One region of the Amycolatopsis solani genome, then DNA from elsewhere that is predicted to be linked to it. Evidence: riboswitches for the same ligand, from Rfam matches in the RefSeq annotation. Region 1 holds a riboswitch; the other holds the start of a gene.
What was found. A riboswitch is a leader RNA that binds a small molecule or an ion and turns the genes downstream of it on or off. The one in region 1 is predicted to bind S-adenosylmethionine.

Region 1 (4,628 bases):
CGTCGAGCAGCACGTCGCCGGCTTCGGCGAGCTCGGCGACGACCGTGCGGGACAGGCCGAGCAGCTTGGCGAGGCCGGCGTCGACCCGCATCCCGTCGAGCCCGTCGGGCACCGGGAGCATCCGCGAGCTCACGCCTGCTCCTCCGGCCCGGTGACCTTCTTCTTGTCCTTGGTCGACGTGCCGTCGTAGTCCTTGCCCAGCAGGGACAGCAGCACGATGAGCGCGCCGCCGACGCAGATCGCCGAGTCGGCGATGTTGAAGATCGCGAAGCCCTTGCCGTTCGGGGCGAACGCCGAGATGAAGTCGACGACGTGGCCCTGCAGGCCGCCGGGCGCGCGGAAGATGCGGTCGGTCAGGTTGCCGGTGGCGCCGGCGAGCACGAGCCCGAGGCCGATCGCCCAGCCGATCGAGCGCAGCCGCCGCGACAGCCAGATGATCGCGATGACGACGGCGAGCGCGACCAGCGCGAGCACCCACGTCATGCCGGTGGCCATCGAGAACGCGGCGCCGGGGTTGCGGATCACCTGCAGGTAGATGAGCCCGCCGAGGATCTTGACCGGCTCCTTGCCCTCCAGGTTGGCGGTGACCAGGTTCTTCGTCACCAGGTCGATCGCCCAGAACACGACGGCGATCGCGAACACCCAGCCGACCCGCCGCTTGGGCAGCAGCGGTTTCGCCGGGACCTCGGGGTTCTCCAGGGCGTCGGCCGCCTGGTCTGGCACCGCTTCTTCGGGCGCGGCGGTGTCGGGTTCGGAACGGCTGGGCTCGGTGCTCACCGGTCCATTGTCCACGGCGCTGGTCAGGCGGTGTCGCGGCGGTGCCGGAGCAGAACGGCGAAGGCGGCGGCGAGCAGCAGGATCGCCGACAGCAGCACGCCGACGAGGTCCGCCGAAAGCACGACGGCGAGCACCGCGAAGCCCGCGGCGGCGCCCAGGACGACCCGGCTGCGCTCATACGCGGCGAGCACCAGCAGGCCGAGGGTGGCCAGCAGCGGGCCGCGCAGCCCGTCCCCGAGCCGGAACTGCCAGGACCCGACCAGGTCGAGCAGCGGGACGGCGAGCAGCGCGGCGACCGCGGCGAGCACGAACCGCCCGGTGCGGGCGGGCCGCAGCGCGAACCAGTACCAGACCGCGGTGCCGGCGAGGACGACGCCGAGCGCGACGAGCCAGGCCGGCCCGTCGGGCAGGCCCGCGCCCGCCGCGTAGTAGGTGTCCTGGGTCAGGAACTGCGGCGCCGGGTAGCCCGTGCCGCCGACGCCGCCGGTGCCGAGTTGCTGCTCCAGCGGGCCGAAGGAGTAGTTCACGGAGTCGCCCTCGGCCGGGCTCCGGCCCAGCAGCAGCCGCACCGCCGCCATGCCGATCAGCGCGAATCCCAGCAGGGCCAGCGGAAACCAGTAGCGCGGTCCTCTCCCCATCGGGCCAGGCTAGCGCTCAGCAGAAGGGCGGGAGCTCCCGCGGGTCGCCGACCGGGGCCCAGCGGCCGTCCACCTTCGCGTACTCCCAGTCCGCCCCGCGCGCGACGATCCGGCGCAGCGCCAGCAGCACGCGGTCGACGTGCTCATCGGTGCTGCCCAGGCCGAGGCTGACGCGGATCGCCTGCTGCCCCTCGCCGCCGGCGACGGCGATGAGGCGCTTGGCCGCGATGTGGGCGCAGAAGGCGCCGTCGCGCACGCCGATGCCGTACTCGGCCGACAGCACCGCCGCGAGCCAGCCCGGGTCGAAGCCGGCGACGGTGAAGCTGACGGTGCCGACGCGGTCGACCGGCGCGTCGAACAGGCGCAGTTCGGCGCAGCCCGGGATGCTTTCGAGCCCCTTGCGCAGCCGGGCGAGCAGGGCCTGTTCGTGCGCGACGACGGCGTCCCAGTCGCGGGACAGGGTCTCGCACGCGACGCCGAGCGCGTACACGCCGACGGTGTTGGGCGAACCGGCTTCGTGGCGCTCCGGCCCGCTGTTCCAGACGACGGCGTCTTCGGTGACGAGCTTGGTCGCCCCGCCGCCGGCGAGGTACGGGCGCGCGGCGCGCAGCCAGTCGGCGCGGCCGATCAGCGCGCCCGCACCGAAGGGCGCGTAGAGCTTGTGACCGGAGATGGCGACGTAGTCGACGTCCAGCTCCCGGATCGAGATCCGGCGGTGCGGCGCCAGTTGCGCGGCGTCGAGGGCGATGCGGGCACCGTGCTTCCGCGCCACGGCGGCGATTTCGGCCACCGGGAGCAGCTCGCCGGTCACGTTGGACGCGCCGGTGACGACCACGAGCCGGGGCCCCTGCGGGGAATCCGCCAGTGCTTCGTCCACAGCGGACACTGCCGCGAGGCGCGTGCGCGGGGTCGGGATCCGCCGGACGTTCGGGCCCTGCCACGGCAGCAGCGCGGCGTGGTGCTCGGTGTCGAAGACGACGACCGTGGTGTTGCGCGGCAGGCTGCGGGCGAGCAGGTTGAAGGAATCGGTGGTGTTGCGGGTGAACACGACGGTGTCGGTCCGGCGGGCGTCCACGAACCGGCGCAGCACGTCGCGGGTGCGCTCGTAGAGCTTGGTGGAGACCTGGGAAGCGAAGCCGGCCCCGCGGTGGACGCTGGCGTACCAGGGCAGGAACTCGTCGACCTTCGCGCGGACGGCGTCGAGGCAGGGGGCGCTCGCCGCGTGGTCGAGGTTGGCGTAGCCGACCGTCCCGCCGGTGACGAGCGGGACCCGCAGCGACGCGCCGGCGACGGTGGGGATGCCTTGCGGGGCAGGGGTTTCGACGGGCGTCGTGCGGCGATCGGCGACGCTGGTGCGGTCGATGGCGAGGGTCATCGGGGTGCCTCCTCGGCGGTCCGGGGGACCCCGGCGAGGGGCCCGCGCTTGCCCGTCGCGGGACGCGACCGGCCCGGTCTTCACCCGGGGCACCCCACCGCGGTAGGAGGGTTGCCGGCCAGCAAGCCGGGGCTTAGCGCTGGCACTCATGACCTGGCACAGAAGGTAACCGACAACGCGTCGTGCGGCCAACCCCCGGCTCACATTCTGAGACGCCGCTCACAACGTCACAGTTTGGCGCGGAACCGCCCCGGCAGCTGCGTCACGGCGTCGTCCGCGAGGTGCGTCGCGGTGCCCTGGTACTGCTCGGCGCCCGCCGTGAACCGCCAGCCGCCCAGGGATTTGCCGTCCACCGGCTCGCCATACGCGGTGGCGAGGGTGGTCGAGACCGCGCCGAACGCGACGCCGTCCCAGTTCGCCGCCGGGGCGTCCGGGAGGGTCCAGAGCGTGAAGTGGACGTGGGCGCCCGTGCTGGAGCCGCCGCACGGGAGCGCGTTGCCGGTCGAACCGAGCACCGCGCCGGGCTCGACGTGCTCACCGTCGGTGACCGCGATGCCCTCCATGTGGTAGTAGCCAGTCCGCCAGCCGCCCGCGTGGTCGATGGTCACCCAGTCGCCGCCGGCGCAGTGCTGGAGGTGGACGGTGCCGGCGAGCGGCGCGCGCACCGTGCGGTCGGCGGGGCTGAAGTCGATGGCGTTCTTCACGCCGGTGCTGCCGTCGTCGGAGTGGATGCCGGCCGAGTAGACCTGCTGGCCCGCCTTGAACGGCAGGGCGAGCGCCGGGAACGGGGCCACTGCGGCGGTCGCGGCCGGCGCGCCGAGCAGTCCGAGAGCGGCGGTGATCGTGGCGGCCACGGCCGCTCGACGCAGTTTCGTCACCCTGTGTGCCCCTTTGGCTCAGGTGTTCACCCATTCGAATGAGCGCACATTAAGCCAAAAGGGGCAGAGAGGGAAGATCAAGTGAGATTTTTGTGAGGCGCTCTGGAGTACGCGATCAGCGAGCCGGCCCCGTCAGTGACCCGACTCGCCCCGCCAGCGGGCCAGGCGCCCGGCCCGGTCGACCGCGCGCAGCCGGCGTTCGACGGCGTCGCGCACCACCGACGTCGTGACCACCAGCAGCTGGTCGTGCTCCTGCAGGCGGCTGGTCTTCTGCGGGGTGAAGCTCGCGCCTTCGCGCACGACCAGGCTGACCGTCGCCCCGACCGGCAGGCGCAGCTCGGACAGGTACACGCCGTGCAGCTTCGACCCGGGCTGGATGCGCACCTGCAGCAGCTCGGCGCCGAGCTCGTCCAGCGGCGCCGAGTCGACCTCGATCTCGTGCGCCTCGGACTTCTTCGCCAGCCCCAGCCAGCGCGCGAGCGGGCCGAGCGTCGCGCCCTGCAGCAGCGTCAGCACGATGACCAGCACGAACACCGCGTCGACCAGCCGCTGGGCGCCCGGCACCCCCTGCGACAGCGGGATCATCGCGAGCACGATCGGCACCGCGCCGCGCAGCCCGGCCCACGACAGGAACGCCTGTTCCCGCCACGGCAGCCGGAACGGCAGCATCGACAGCACGACGGAGATCGGCCGCGCCAGCAGCAGCACGACGGCGCCCGCGACCAAGCCGGGCACGATCGCGTCGAGCAGCCGGCCCGGCGAGGCGAACAGGCCGAGCAGCACGAACAGCCCGATCTGCGCCAGCCAGCCCAGCCCTTCGGCGAAGGACAGCGTGTCCGAGCGGTGCGGCAGCCGCGAATTGCCGAGCACCAGCGCGGCGACGTAGGTGGCGAGCAGCCCGGACGCGTGCAGCAGCTGACCGGACGAATACGCCACGACGCACACCGCGACCGTGGCCAG
Region 2 (4,628 bases), on a different contig from region 1:
GCCGAAGCGGCCCAGGGACTGCCCGCGGTGCTGAGGGTCGTCGTCGCCGAACGTCCGAAGCCCGTGCGCGGCGCGGGGTACGCCGATCGCCAGGCCGGTGCCCGGTCGGTGGTGCTGGCGGCCGACGTGCGCACGGCGTCGGTCGACGGACGGCCGGTGCCGTCGTCCGGGCGCGTCCTGCTCCTGGCTCCGGTCGCGCACTGGGCGGCCCTGCTTCCGGGCCAGGAAGTGACGGTGCCGGGGCTGCTGATGCCACCGCGCGGGCCGGACCTGACCGTGGCCGTGCTTTCGGTGCGCGGCCCGCCGGGCGAGGCCGGTCCGGCGCCGTGGTGGCAGCGGACGGCGGCGAGCCTGCGTGCCGGTCTTCACGACCTGTGCCAGGCCTTGCCGGACGAGCCCGCCGGCCTGCTGCCGGGGCTGGTGCTGGGCGACACGAGCGGGTTGTCGCCGCGCGTCGAGCAGGAGTTCGTCACCGCGGGCCTCGCCCACCTCACCGCGGTCAGCGGCGGGAACCTCGCCGTGGCCTGTGGCGCGGTCCTGCTGCTGCTCCGGTTGCTGCGGCTGGGGCCACGGCTGTCGGCGGTGGCGGCCGGTGCCTGCCTGGCGGGGTTTCTCGTCCTGGTCGGGCCGGAGCCGAGCGTGCTGCGGGCGGGCGTCATGGCGGCGGTGGCGTTGCTGGCACTGGCGCTGGGCCGGCAGGGTTCGGCGCTGCCCGCGCTGGCGTTCGCGGTCTGCCTGCTCGTGGTGGTGGATCCGGCGATGGCCACGGACTTCGGGTTCGCGCTGTCGGTGTGCGCGACCGCCGGCCTGGTGCTGCTGGCGCCGCGCTGGGCGGGCGGGCTGATCCGCCGCGGGGTCCCGCCGGGTGTCGCGGAAGGGCTGGCGATCCCGCTGGCGGCGTTCCTCGTGACCGCACCCGTGCTCGCGGGCATGGCGGGGTCGGTGAGCCTGGTTTCGGTGCTGACCAACGTCCTCGCCGCGCCCGTGGTGGCCCCGGCGACCGTGCTCGGCGTGCTGGCGACGGTCACCGGCCCGTGGTGGCCGGGTGCCGGGGAGTTCCTGGTGCACCTCGCCGATCCCGAAGCCCGGTGGCTGATCACGGTGGCGCGGCACGGTGCGCGTGCTCCCGGTGCGGTCATCGCGTGGCCGGGCGGCTGGTGGGGTGGGCTCCTCGCCGCCGCCGTTCTGGCGGCGCTCGTGCTGGCGGCCCGGCTACGGCGAGTGCGGGTGCTCATGGCGGTCCTGGCCGCCGGTGCCCTGCTGGTGCTCGTGCCGGTGCGGGTCCTGGCGCCGTCGTGGCCACCGCGGAACTGGGCGATGGTCGAGTGCGACGTCGGCCAGGGTGACGCGGTGGTGCTGGCGACCGCCGAACCCGGGCGGGCCGTCGTCGTCGACACCGGGCCCGAACCCGGGCCGGTCGACGAATGCCTGCACCGGCTGGCTGTCGACCGGATCCCGCTGGTGGTGCTGAGCCACCTGCACGCCGACCACATCGGCGGGCTCGCCTCGGTCTTCGACGGCCGGGAGGTGGGCGGGATCGCCGTCGGGCCGGGGCGGGCGCCGGAGTGGGCGTGGCGGCAGGTCGCCGCGGAGGCGGCGCGGCAGGCGGTGCCGCTGGTGGAGCTGAACCCGGGGGAGCGGCTGGCGTGGCCCGGGCTGGCGCTCGACGTACTGGGTCCGCGCTATGTCCCGGCTCGCACGGCGGGCCAGGACGGGACGGCCGTCAACAACAGCTCCGTCGTGCTGCGCGGGGAAACGGCGGCGGGCCGGGTCATGCTGACCGGCGACGTCGAACTGGCCGCGCAGGCCGACCTGCTGGCCGACATCGGTGATCTGAAAGCGGAGGTGCTGAAAGTCCCCCACCACGGTTCGCGTTACTCGCTGCCGTCTTTCCTCGCGGCGGTGGCGCCGCGGGTGGCCTTGGTCAGCGTGGGTGCCGGCAACACCTACGGCCATCCGAACAAGTCCACAGTGGACACCCTGACGGCGCTCGGTGCGCTGGTCACCCGAACCGACGTGGACGGCGACACGGCGGTCGTGACGGACACGGCCGGGCCGGCGGTGGCGCGCCGGGGCGAGCCCCGCGGGCCGCCGCGCCGCTGAACCCGGGGCGCGCCACGCGGCCCGCCCCGGGCGGACGTCAGTAGCCGAGCGCCTCGTTCACGGCGGCGGCCGACGGGGGCACGATCGCCTTCGGGCCCACGTGGTTCTCGATCGCGTCGAGGGTCTTGAGGCCGTCGCCGGTGATCAGCAGGACGGTCTCGGCGTCCGGGTCGAGCTTGCCCGTCTCGATCAGCTTCTTCGCCGTGGCGACGGTGACGCCGCCGGCCGTCTCGGTGAAGATGCCCTCGGTGCGGGCCAGCAGGCGGATGCCCTCGACGACCTCTTCGTCGGTGACGTCCTCGATCGCGCCACCGCTGCGGTTGACGACGTCGAGCACGTAGGGGCCGTCGGCCGGGTTGCCGATCGCCAGTGAGCGGGCGATGGTGTCCGGCTTCACCGGCTGGACGACGTCGTGGCCGGCCCGGAACGCGGCCGACACCGGCGAGCAGCCGGTGGCCTGCGCGCCGAACACCTTGTACGGGCTGGCGTCCACGAGACCGAGCTGGCCCAGCTCGCGGAAACCCTTGTCCACCTTGGTCAACTGCGAACCGGAGGCGATCGGCACGACGATCTGCGGCGGGATGCGCCAGCCGAGCTGCTCGGCGACCTCGAAGGCCAGCGTCTTCGAGCCTTCCGAGTAGTACGGCCGGACGTTCACGTTCACGAACGCCCACTTCGGGTGCTCGCCGGCCAGTTCGGTGGCGAGGCGGTTGACGTCGTCGTAGTTGCCGTCGACCGCGACGAGGTCGCCGTCGTACACGGCGGTGGTGAGGATCTTGGCGCGCTCGAGGCTCTTCGGGATCAGCACGACCGACCGCCAGCCGGCGCGGGCCGCGGCGGCGGCCGTCGCGTTGGCCAGGTTGCCGGTCGAGGGACACGCGAGCACCTCGAACCCGAACTCGCGGGCCGCGGCCAGCGCGACGGCGACGACGCGGTCCTTGAACGAGTGGGTCGGGTTGCCCGTGTCGTCCTTGACCCACAAGCGCTTGAGGCCGAGTTCCTTGGCGAGGCGGTCCGCGCGGACCAGGCGGGTCGCGCCCGGCTCGGTGTTCGGGATCTCTTCGACGTTGGACGGAACCGGGAGGAGTTTCTTGTAGCGCCAGATGTTCTTGGGGCCGGCCTCGATGTCTTCGCGGCGGACGCGGCCGAAGTCGTAGGCGACCTCGAGCGGCGAGAAGTCTTCGGCGGAGACGAATTCGGGGGCGAGCGGCTGCCGGTGACCCTCTTCCTTCGACACCAGTTCGACGGCGGGACCGAGGTCCGGGGTCTTGGTGGTGGAGGTCGTGCCGAGGGTTGCGGTCATCGCGAGGTTCCTTTCCTCATCTGCCCCGCCGAAGCGGGCCGGAATTGGCACCGTGGTCGTCAGCTACCCCGCGATCGCGGGATGACAGGCTGTACGCCGGTTGCCGGGGCTTCGTCGGGCCGTTCCCTCTGCCCCTCTGGATGAGCGGTATTCACTTGTCGGCGCGCACACCGGGATTCCCCGGGGCGGGCTGCCTCGACTACACCGTACGACATCGTGCTCGGACCGTGCCATGGTGGCCGCCCGACATCACCGGAGCGGGCGCATCGCGGCGCGGGTGAGAGGATTCGGGGGTGACCGCGCAAGCCACCGCCCCGGCCCCGCTGCACCTGGTGCTGGGTGACGAAGAACTGCTGATCGAGCGGGCCGTCCGCGACACGCTGGCCGCCGCCCGCGCGATGGACTCGACGGCCGAGCTGACCCGGGTCCGGGTGTCCGATCTCACAGCGCCTGAGCTGGCCGAACTGGTGAGCCCGTCGCTGTTCAGCGAAGGACGCGTGATCGTCCTCGAATCGGCGCAGGACATCTCGCAGGAGCTGGCCGACGCCGTGGCGTCCTACCTGAAGGACCCGGCGGACGGGGTCGTGCTCGTCGTCGTCCACACCGGCGGCGGCCGCAGCAAGGCGGGCAAGTCGCTCCCGGCGTCGCTGAAGAAGGCCGGGGCCGAGATCACGGAGTGCCCGAAGCTGACGAAGCCGGCCGAGCGCGAGCAGTTCGTGCGGCACGAGGTGCGGCGGGCGGGCGGCAAGATCGACCCGGCCGGGGTCGCCGCGCTGATCGACGCCGTGGGCTCCGACCTGCGCGAACTCTCCTCCGCGGCCAGTCAGCTGGTGGCCGACACGGGCGGGGCGGTCGATGCCGACGCGGTCCGGCGGTACCACCGCGGCCGCGCCGACGTGACCGGGTTCGCGGTCGCCGAAAAGGCGGTCGGCGGCGACCGCTCGGCGGCGCTGGAGTCGCTGCGCTGGGCGATGCAGCTGGGCGTCCCGCACGTCCTGGTGGCCGACGCGCTGGCCGACGCGGTCCGCACGATCGCGCGCGTCTCGGGTGCCGGGCGCGGCAACCCGAACCAGCTGGCGGGCGAGCTGGGCATGCCGCCGTGGAAGGTCCGCAAGGCGCAGGGCCAGTCCCGTGGGTGGAACCAGGACGGCCTGGCCACCGCGATGCGGGTGGTCGCGCGGCTGAACGCCGAGGTCAAAGGCATGGCGGCGGACCCGGGCTA

Region 2: another riboswitch for S-adenosylmethionine. It lies ahead of thrC (threonine synthase); the one in region 1 lies ahead of SD460_RS33795 (aminotransferase class V-fold PLP-dependent enzyme).

What each region holds. Positions count from the first base shown of each region.
Region 1 covers NZ_JAWQJT010000003.1:128,212-132,839, forward strand. The annotation lists gene SD460_RS33780 (RluA family pseudouridine synthase) at 1-133, opposite strand, end outside; gene lspA (signal peptidase II) at 130-723, opposite strand; gene SD460_RS33790 (hypothetical protein) at 801-1,415, opposite strand; gene SD460_RS33795 (aminotransferase class V-fold PLP-dependent enzyme) at 1,432-2,790, opposite strand; SAM riboswitch class IV at 2,830-2,944, opposite strand; gene SD460_RS33800 (M23 family metallopeptidase) at 3,018-3,668, opposite strand; gene SD460_RS33805 (potassium/proton antiporter) at 3,801-4,628, opposite strand, start outside.
Region 2 covers NZ_JAWQJT010000001.1:4,178,315-4,182,942, forward strand. The annotation lists gene SD460_RS19300 (ComEC/Rec2 family competence protein) at 1-2,103, shown strand, start outside; gene thrC (threonine synthase) at 2,141-3,406, opposite strand; SAM riboswitch class I at 3,420-3,553, opposite strand; gene holA (DNA polymerase III subunit delta) at 3,700-4,628, shown strand, end outside.